DNA from 3 places in the Kitasatospora sp. NPDC058046 genome. Region 2 is predicted to be linked to each of the others. Evidence: riboswitches for the same ligand, from Rfam matches in the RefSeq annotation. Region 2 holds a riboswitch; each other region holds the start of a gene.

Region 1 (3,264 bases), on a different contig from region 2:
TGGAGCCGCCGCTGGGCCTCCTGCGCGGCGTTGAACCTCTCGGACGCCTGCTCGGCCTCGTCGTACAGCTGCTCGACCTGCGTCTTGACGTCCTGACGGTCGCCCGGGTCGGGGCTGGCGGGGGCCGCCTGGGCGCTGCCTCCGGTGGCCGCGCCCAACGCGGTGGCGGCGGCCGCGGTCAGCACCAGCGCCCGGGTGAGCAGTTGGGAACGGCGGTGCACGGGCATGGCGGCAGCGGCTCCAATCCTGCGGCGCGGCCCCCGCCGCCGCACCGGGACGGGCGGCCGTCGAGCGGGAGTCCGGTGGCAGACGTTAGCGAGTCCGGGCAAGCGAGTCCAAACCCCTCCCAACCCGAATATTCACTCCCCAATCGGACATCAGATCGAGCCGCCGGAAAAGCCGCAGGCCCGGCCTCCCCTGGGGGAGACCGGGCCTGGAGACGTCCGAGCGGGGATCAGACCCGCACGATGCCGGTCAGCGGCATGTTGGTGACCGCCTCGTAGCGCACCGACGCGCCCGGCTTGGGCGCGTGCAGCACCTGGCCGTTGCCGGCGTAGATGCCGACGTGGTGGGCGTCGGTGTAGAAGATCAGCAGGTCGCCGGGCTGGGCCTTGGAGAGGTCCGTCCCGAGCCGGGTGCCGGCCGAGGCCTGCGCCTGCGAGGTGCGCGGCAGCGACACGCCGGCCTGGTTGTACGCCCAGACCATCAGACCGGAGCAGTCGAAGGAGCCCGGGCCGGTGGCGCCCCAGACGTACGGGCTGCCGATCTTGGAGGCGGCGGCGGACAGCGCGGCGGCACCGCGCGAGCTGCCGGGGGCCACGTTCACCGGAGCGGTGGTCGTGGGGGCCGAGAGGCTGCCGCGGCTGTTGTCGCGGGAGGCGCGGTCGGCCTGCTGCTGCTGGGCCTGGGCGGCGTCGGCCTTGGCCTTGGCCTCGGCGGCGGCCTTCTCCTCGGCCTGGCGCAGCGCCTGGCGGTCCTGCTCGGTCAGCGTGTTGAGCAGGTCCTGGGCCGCCTTCAGCTTGCCCTGGACCTCGTCCTTGGAGGCCTTCAGCTGCTGGGTGGTCGACTCCAGCTCGGCGAGCTTGCCCTGGGCCTCGTTGCGGTCCTGGTCGAGCTTGCGCTGCTGCTCCTGGAGCTCCTTCAGCTGACCCTTCTGGGTGCTGCCGGCCTGGTTCAGCGCGTCGGCCTGGCTGAGGAAGCTGTCCGGGCTGGAGGAGAACATCAGCTGGACGGTGGGGGATATCCCCCCGTTGCGGTACTGCTCGCCGGCGATCTCGGCGAGGCCGCCCTGGAGCTCGGTGACCTGGGCCTGCTGACGGGCCACCTGGTCCTGCAGGCCGGAGACCTGCTTCTCCAGGTCCTGCTGCTTGGCCTGGGCGGCGTTGTAGTTCTCGGTCGCGACCTCGGCCTGCTCGTTGAGCTGGTCGACCTGCCCCTTGACCTGTTCCTTGGTCGGCTGCGGGTCCGCGTGGGCACCCTGCGCGGAGAGGACGACGGCTGCGGCGGCGACGCCGGTCAGGATCGAGACCCGGGCGCGGCCGGCGGGCTTGGGACGACGATGGGACGCCACGAAGGCGGACTCCTTCTTCCTACGGCCGCCTACCGGGTGAGCTGACGGGTTCGGGCCGGAAGCATGCCCTACGACGCCTCACGGCCGTTCCACCGGCCGACCTGGCGCCGATTCACCCCGGAGGAACGTGGTTCCCCGGCTCCGCTCCGCAGCGCCCCCTACCACTGGGCTCCCCTGTCGGACAGTCGCTTCGACCTGTCCCGCTGCCTTGCGAACTCGACGGTAACCACCGCCGCCACCCTGGCTGGGCGATCGACAGTGCGGTGGTTCGGAGCATGACCCTAGTAACTGAACCGTGATCGGTTCAAATCCTTGTCAGAAAAAAGACAGAAGATTACCCAAGTTCCTTTGTGAAAATGACCGATGGTGACCATTGACGCACACAAGGCTGATCGGTTCTCACCATGTGGTCGTCGAAGGGCCGGAAACCCGAAACGCCACCCCGAACGGGGGTGGCGCTTTTCACAGGCCCCCGCGGGAGCCCCCGGGCGTGTCGGGCCGTCAGACCCGGCGGATGGTGTTGATCGACATCGCGTCGGCCTTCATCACCTTCACCACGTCGCCGGTGTGCGGCGCGTGGACCACCATGCCGTTGCCGATGTACATCCCGACGTGGTGCATGTCGGGGCCGTAGATCACCAGGTCGCCCGGCTGGGCCTGGTCCAGCGAGGGGATCCGGGTGCCGTAGTGGCCCTGCTCCTGCGAGGTGCGCGGCAGCGAGACGCCCGCCTGCCCGTACGCCCAGACCATCAGGCCCGAGCAGTCGAAGGTGGTCGACCCGGTGGCGCCCCACACGTACGGCGAGCCCTGCTTGCTCATCGCCTTGGCCAGCGCCGTGGCCGCGTAGCCGCTGGCCGGCGGCAGGCTGCCGAGGTCGACCCGGTCGCTGCCGCGCGAGGCGCGGTCGTCCTGCGCCTGCTGGGCCCGCAGCGCCGCGCGGTCGGCGGAGCTCAGCGAGTTCAGCAGGTCCTGGGCGGCCTTCAGCTTGGTGTTGACGTCCGACTTGGCCTGGTTCAGGTCCTTGGTGGTGGTGTCCAGCGAGGCGAGGACGGCGGCCGCCTCGGTCTTCTCCTGGTCCAGCCGGCGCTGCTGGTCCAGCAGCCCCTTGAGCGCCTCGGCCTGACTGGTGCTGGCCTGCTGGACGGTGGAGGCCTTGTCCAGGTAGCCGGACGGGTCCGAGGAGAGCATCAGCTGGACGGACGGGTCGATGCCGCCGCTGCGGTACTGCTCGCCCGCCACCTCGGCGAGGCCGCCCTGGAGCTGGGTCATCTGCTCCTGGCCGCGGGCCACCTGGTCCTGCAGCTGGTCGGCCTGCTTGCGCAGCTGGTCGGCCCGCTCCTTGGCGCCGTTGTACTTCTCGGCCGCCTGCTCCTGCTCCTCCTGGAGCTGGTCGATCTGCGCCTTGACGTCCGTCTTGTTCGGCTGCGGCGCGGCGTGCGCGGCCACCTGGGCGGAGAGGGCGACCGCGGTCGCAGCGGCCGCGGTGAGCACGGAGATCCGTGCGCGGCTCGGCTGCTTGGGACGGCGGTGGGAGGCCAAGGGACCGGCTCCTTCTTCCAACGGGCTCACCTGATGGGATGAGATTCCGGAAAATAGGTTTGACGCCAGACCCTAGTGAAGATCTATCCGTTTTGCCACTCCCCCGAAGGCGTGAACTCCGGTCCCCACACTGACTTCACCGGACTCGCACAATG
Region 2 (3,264 bases):
TGGACGTCACGGACCCGGCGGCGGTGCGGGACTGGCTGGCCGGCTTCGGGGAGCTCCCGGAGGAGGAGCGGCTGGCCGCGTACGAGGCGCTGGCACCGGCCGGCTGGCTGGACGAGCCGGACGAGCAGGGCTGGGGCCCGGGCCGGGTGCTGTCGGTCGGCATGGCCACGGACGGCGCGCGGCGGCTGCTGGAGCAGGGCCTGATGCGGCGCAGCTACCGCAACCTGGCGGAGCTGACCGCGCTGGGGCGGCCGATGCCGGAGGAACTGGCCGGGGACTTCGGGCGGTTCGAGGAGGCGGCGGTCGAGGCGGCGCTCGACCTGTTCGGCGGGTGGACGGTGCCGGGGCTGCCGCGGCTGCTGGTGACGGAGTTCCCGGAGCTGGCGCCGGAGCCGGGCCAGGAGGAGATCGAGGCGTACCTGGCGCAGCTGCCCGCCGAGGAGTGAGACGCCGCGCGGAAGCCCCCGGTCCGGTGCTGGTGCTCCGGGCCGGGGGCTTCGCGCTGGGTCCGCCCGGGCGGGTGCCTCAGGGCGGGTGCGTCAGGGGTTGAGGCCGCGCTGCTGGAGCCAGGGCTCCGGGTCGACCGGGGCGCCGCCGCCGGGGCGGACCTCCATGTGCAGGTGCGGGCCGGTGACGTTGCCGGTCGCGCCGACCTTGCCGATCTGCTGACCGGCGGCGACCTTGCCGGAGCCCTTGGTGATCGCGGAGAGGTGGCAGTACCAGATCTCGGTGCCGTCGGGCAGGGTCTCGACGATCCGGTAGCCGTACGAGCCGGCCCAGCCGGCCGAGGTGATGGTGCCCTGGCCGAGCGCGTGGACCGGGGTGCCGGTGTCGGCGGCGAAGTCCAGGCCGGTGTGCAGGTTGGCCCAGTAGCGGGCGCTCTGGCCGTAGTGGGCGGAGAGCCGGTAGTCCGTCACCGGGAGGGTGAGGGCGGCGGCCTTGGCCCGCTCGGCCTCCTCGGCGGCGCGCTTGGCCTCGGCCTCCTTGGCGGCGGCCTTGGCCTCCGCCTCCTGGGCGGCCTGGAGCCGGGCGGTCTCCTCGGCGGCGGTGCGCTGGCTGTCGGCCTGGTTCTGGATGCGGGCGGCGAGCGCGAGGCCGGGGTCGGCGGAGAGGGCGACCGCCGTCTCGTCCGGGGCCTCGATGGCGGGGGCGGCGGCCGGGGTCGCCGAGGTGAAGCCGGTGGCACCCAGGGTGGCGGCGACGGCGGTGACGCCGAGCAGCGGGGAGGTTCCGCGGGTCTGACGCGGCATCCGGTGGCGGTTGGTCTCGGCCTCCGCGGCGAAGTCCTCCGGGCCGAAGGCCTCGGGGCCGTCCGGACCGGGGTGGTCGAGGAGCTGGGTACCGGCTGCGAAGCCGGCCGGGTGTGCCGGGGTGTGCGTCGACGCCACGGAGGCGCGCTCCTTTCCTTCCTTCGCGCCTACCGGGTTAGCTGACGGGTTCGGAGCAGGAAGGTCTCCTACGGCCGGGCCGGAGCCCCGCCGATTCACCCCAAGGAACGTGGTTCCCCGGCTCCCTGACCTGCCCGGAGGCCGGTCGGTGGGATTAGGCGACGGCGCACGGTGCCGTCTGGGTACGGCGTTGACAACCGCGCTGCGTTATCAAACGTTAATCCTAGGAGGCTCTGATTCCAAGCCATCCGTTCGGAGCAGCCCCGCGGCAGGTGATCGGACGTCAACGAACGGTCCCTCATGCACGGCCCCATCTGAGTACGCCTACTCATGTGCGGCCCGGCCGGGCCGCAGCATCCTGACGCCATGAGCGCACCGATGCAGACCCGCACCACGGCCGCCTACTACCTCCAGGCCGTCCTGTCCTTCGCCCTGTCGGGCACCGCCCTCGCCGTGGGGATCGTCTACCTGCCGGTCGGCGGGTGGACCCGGGCCTTCCTCGGACTCGGCCTCCTCTTCACGGTCAGCTCCGCGTTCACGCTGGCGAAGGTGATCCGGGACCGGCAGGAGTCCAACGACATGGTCACCCGGGTGGACCAGGCCCGGCTGGAGAAGCTGCTCAGCGAGCACGACCCGTTCAAGGTCGAAGGGGTCTGACCACCCCTCCCCCTCTTCTCCGACGCCTCCGACGCCCGACCGCTTGACGGCTAAGGCTATTAGCCTTAGCTTTATGGCTATCGGCAGCAACGCCGATGCCCCGCACCGGCGGCCCGAGGAGGACCCCATGAACGGCACCATCACCCCGAGCACCCAGTACCTCACCGTCCCCGGCGGCCGGATCGCCTACGACGACACCCGGCAGGGCGACGGCACCCCGGTCGTCCTGCTCCCCGGCATGCTCGACAGCCGGGCCGCGTACCGGCACCTGCGCCCGCTGCTCGTCGCCGCCGGCCACCGGGTCGTCACCATGGACCTGCGGGGCTTCGGCGAATCCTCGATCACCTGGGACGACTACGGCCCCGCCGCCCTCGCCGGCGACGTCCTCGCCCTGCTCGACCACCTCGGCATCGAGCGCGCCGTCCTCGCCGGGAACTCGTACACCGGGGCCACCGTCGTCAAGGCCGCCGGGGACGCCCCCGAGCGGGTCGCCGGGATCGTCCTGCTCAACGCCTTCGTCGAGAACCCGCCGCAGGGCGCCCTGATGCGCGGCGCCATGGGCCTGATGGGCGCCGCCCTCGTCCACTGGCCGGCCGCCTGGGGCTTCTACCTGCGCCGGATGGCCTTCCCCGGCGCCAGGCCCGCCGACTTCGACGCGTACGTGGACGGGCTGGTCGCCGCGCTGCGCACCCCGGGCCGGAAGACCGCCACCCGCGGGTACGTCCACGGCGACTCGGCGCCGGTCGGCTGGACGGCCGCGGTGCGGTGCCCGGCCCTGGTCGTCATGGGCAGCAAGGACCCCGACTTCCCGAAGCCGGAGCTGGTCGCCGACCGGCAGGCCGCCGCGCTCGGCGCGCGGAAGGCGATGATCGAGGGGTCCGGGCACTACCCGATGGCCGACAACCCGGCGGCCACCGCGGACGCCCTGCTGCCGTTCCTCGCCGAGCTCGGCTGAGCCCCGCCCGCCCGCTGCCCGCCCCTGCCCGACCTGATCCGTACGGAGAGCCCGAACCCATGCCCCGCGTAGGACTGACCCCCGACCAGGTCGTCGACCACGCCCTCGCCCTCATCGACGAGCAGGGCGCCGAGGCCCTCACCCTGGCCTCCGTCGCCGCCCGGGCCGGGGTCGCCACCCCCTCGCTGTACAAGCACGTCAGCGGCGGCCTCGCCGAACTGCGGCGGCTGATCGCCGTCCGGGTCACCGGGGACCTCGCCGACC
Region 3 (3,264 bases), on a different contig from region 2:
TCAGCCCTCCTGGGCGGTCGGGCGGTCGGCGGTCAGGCGGTGCCCGTCGGCGGCCTCGCCGGTACGGGTCTCGGTGCGGCGGCCGCGGGCCAGGTAGTCGCGCAGGACCAGCTCGACGGCGTCCTGGGGGCTCTTGGTGCCGGAAAGCATCATCGCGTCGATCGCGAGGTTCGCGTCGAGGGTGACGGTGACCTGGGCCATGTGACTCCTCCTCGGGTGCAGAGCAGCAGCATGCCCGCTGGGGCGGCGATCCACCACGGAACGGGGCGGAACCGCGGTCGGGAACGGTCGGGCACGCCGTGGCCCCGGGAACGCCGGAACCCCCGGGGAGGAGCGACCAGACTCTCCCCGGGGGTGGTGGGCGGTCAGCGTTCGGACGACGGCCGACAGCTGACGGATAACAGCTGACAGATGTTGAAAGCTGTCAGCTGTTATCTGTTACCCGTCAGCTGTTACCGGCCGTCCGTCGGCCGTGCGCCGTGGACCGTGCGCCGTCCTCAGACCCGGCCGGCGAAGTCCGGGGCCCAGTTGGCGATGCTCTGCTCGCGGACGCCCGAGCTCGGGTTGGCGGCCTCGACGTACTTGCCGTTGCCGACGTAGATCGCGACGTGGTAGACGCCGGAGTCCTTGCCGTTGTTGGACCAGAACAGCAGGTCGCCCGCCTGGAGGCTGTCCAGCGAGACGTGGGTGCTGGCGGCGGCCTGGTCGGCGGCGACGCGCGGGACGGAGACGCCCGCGGCGCGCAGCGCGGCCTGGGTCAGGCCGGAGCAGTCCCAGCCGCCGTTGCCGGTGCCGCCGTAGACGTACGCCTGACCGACCTTCGACTGGGCGAAGGAGACCGCGGCGGCCATGCTGCCGGTCGCGGCCGGCGCCTGGGTCTGCGTCTGGGCCTGGGGCTGCGGAGCGGGCTTGGTGGCGGGCTTCGCGGCCGGCTTGGTGGACGGCTTGGCGGCCGGGGCCTCGGGCTGCGCGGTCGGCTGGGCGTTCACGGCACCGCCGTTCGCGGACTGGCCGGACTTCTGCGAGCGGTCGAACCAGGTGAAGTCCGAGCCGGACGTGCCGGCGGAGGACTGGCCGGCCCGGGCCTGGCCGTTGCCGCCGAAGGACAGCTGCTGGCCCGGGTAGATGGTGTCCGGACCCTCGGTCAGGGTGCCGCGGTTGAGGTCATACAGCCGCTGCCAGCCGCCCTGCACCTTGTGCTGGTCGGCGATCGCGGACAGCCAGTCGCCCTCGACGACGGTGTAGTCGCCGCCCTGGGCCTGCTGCTGGCGCTTCTGCACCCAGTCGCTCCGGTTGCCGGAGGCGGCGGAGTCGGTGGAGGCCTGCGCGTCGCCCTGGGCGGGCGCGGCGGGCTTGGCGGCGGGGGTCTGGGGCTGCGCGGGCTTGGCGCTCGGCTTCGCGGCCGGAGCGGCCGGAGCGGCCGGCTTGGCGCTCTGGGCGGGCGCGGCGGGCTTGGCGGCGGTCGAACCCGCCGAGGTGTCAACGGCGGCCGCGGCGCCGCCCTTGGTGAGCCCGGCCTGGACCGAGCAGACCGGCCAGGCGCCGGGGCCCTGCGAGGCGAGGACCTTCTCGGCGACGGCGATCTGCTGGTCCTTGGTGGCCAGGTCGGCGCGGGCCGCGTAGGCCGTGCCGCCGAAGGCGGACCAGGTGCTGGAGGTGAACTGGAGGCCGCCGTAGAAGCCGTTGCCGGTGTTGATGCTCCAGTTGCCGCCGCTCTCGCACTGGGCGACCTTGTCCCAGGTGGCGACGGAGGCGGCCGAGGCGGTGCCGGTGGTGAGGCAGGGGACGGTGAGGCCGACGCCCGCGACGCCGAGGGCGGCGATCACGCGACGGGTACGGCCGGACAGACGGGTGCCGTTGGTGGGCAGCATGAAGACGTGGTCCTCTCCCACGCCTGCGAGGTGAGCTGTCGGATTCGGGCTGGAGTTGCCCGGCCGTGCGGTGAGCACGGCTTCACCCCTAGCCCTGGACCGTTCCGGAGAGCGGTCCGGGGCGACTTACCTGTGGGTCCCCCGCTCCTGCCGTGGTGCGTTTTCGCGCTTCCAGGACATCCGACGGCAGGACTCGGCGTTGCGGATGACCGGGTTCGTGTGGTCACGAACGGGGAGCACGTTAATCAGACTTAAGTTCAAACTGCAAACCACTGTGATGTGCATCACGGTTTAGTGGAAACTGCCAAAATTGCCACTCACCATGATCGTAAATGATCGTTTTCAGGCAATGCTGTTGTGGAAGCCGACAACTGGCTCCGCCTCAGGAGTGGCGTGACGGTGCGTCGAATCGCGGAGTGGCGCACTCCGGCGGGTGGGGGAGCGGTCGCGATCGGAGCATGTGAATCCGCGCTCCCTATTTCCTTTCAAATAGCGCCAGAACGGACATTCCCCTTCATTGCCGGGTGGCTCCCGTACGGGACGGACGGGGTGGGGGAAGTACGCGGAAGGGCCCGGAACGCGATCCGTTCCGGGCCCTTCGGTGCGCGCGAACCCGCGCGCGGTGTCCTTATCGTCCGCCAGGCCCCTCGGCGGCCGCGTGGGCGCCACGGGAGCCCTCCACGACCCCCTCGGCCTCGGCGGCGGCCGCCGCCTCCGCCTCGGCCCGTGCCAGGTCCTCCGGGGACGGCGTGGGCAGCGAGGCCAGGTAGGTGGAGGCGATCAGCTGGCCGACCGACGGGTAGGCGCCCAGCGGCGCGGCCGACGGGCAGCCGGTCTCCTCGGCGGCGGTGGCGAGCAGCTCGGAGTCCGCCTCCGGGCCGATCACCAGCGGGGCCAGCGCCGGGCGCTGCGAGCCGGTGTCCTTGAGGTGGTTGACGGCCGCGGCCACCGAGCCGGGCACGTCGAGCGCGGCGGCGACGACCGGCACGGCCAGCCGGGCGGCCAGCAGCACGCCGGTGATGCCGGCCGCGGCGGCCGCGTCCTCGCCGCCGACGGTGGTCAGCACCACGCCGTCCGCGGCGGTCGCGATGGCGAACAGCCGGGCGCGGTCGGCCCGGGCCAGCCCGGCCTCGGAGAGCCGGACGTGCACGGCCTCGGCCAGCAGCGGGTGCGGGCCCAGCGGGTCGGTGACGGGCGCGCCGTACTCGGCGGCGAGCGCGTGAAGCCCGGTCAGGAAGGTGTGCGGGCCGGGCACCAGCGGCACCAGGACGGGCATCGGCCGCCCGGCCTCGGCGGCCAGGGCCAGCAGCTCGGCCACGGTGCGGTCCTCGCCGCTCGCGCCCGCCGCACCGTCACCGGGGAGGTAGCCGACGGCGGTCTGGACGCCGTTCTG

Evidence for each region. A riboswitch is a leader RNA that binds a small molecule or an ion and turns the genes downstream of it on or off. The one in region 2 is predicted to bind cyclic di-AMP.
Region 1: it holds a riboswitch for cyclic di-AMP, as region 2 does, so the genes downstream of both, ACFVU7_RS01305 (NlpC/P60 family protein) here and ACFVU7_RS32175 (M23 family metallopeptidase) in region 2, are expected to answer to the same signal.
Region 3: it holds a riboswitch for cyclic di-AMP, as region 2 does, so the genes downstream of both, ACFVU7_RS29150 (transglycosylase family protein) here and ACFVU7_RS32175 (M23 family metallopeptidase) in region 2, are expected to answer to the same signal.

The regions. Positions count from the first base shown of each region.
Region 1 is NZ_JBHVRS010000001.1:281,131-284,394, forward strand. Features, by position in the region: gene ACFVU7_RS01300 (C40 family peptidase) at 1-227, opposite strand, end outside; gene ACFVU7_RS01305 (NlpC/P60 family protein) at 455-1,570, opposite strand; cyclic di-AMP (ydaO/yuaA leader) riboswitch at 1,581-1,734, opposite strand; gene ACFVU7_RS01310 (C40 family peptidase) at 2,072-3,109, opposite strand.
Region 2 is NZ_JBHVRS010000019.1:197,705-200,968, reverse strand. Features, by position in the region: gene ACFVU7_RS32180 (hypothetical protein) at 1-446, shown strand, start outside; gene ACFVU7_RS32175 (M23 family metallopeptidase) at 540-1,388, opposite strand; cyclic di-AMP (ydaO/yuaA leader) riboswitch at 1,401-1,559, opposite strand; gene ACFVU7_RS32170 (YiaA/YiaB family inner membrane protein) at 1,755-2,045, shown strand; gene ACFVU7_RS32165 (alpha/beta fold hydrolase) at 2,119-3,000, shown strand; gene ACFVU7_RS32160 (TetR/AcrR family transcriptional regulator) at 3,060-3,264, shown strand, end outside.
Region 3 is NZ_JBHVRS010000016.1:232,921-236,184, forward strand. Features, by position in the region: gene ACFVU7_RS29145 (hypothetical protein) at 1-201, opposite strand; gene ACFVU7_RS29150 (transglycosylase family protein) at 498-1,892, opposite strand; cyclic di-AMP (ydaO/yuaA leader) riboswitch at 1,879-2,049, opposite strand; gene ACFVU7_RS29155 (hypothetical protein) at 2,500-3,264, opposite strand, start outside.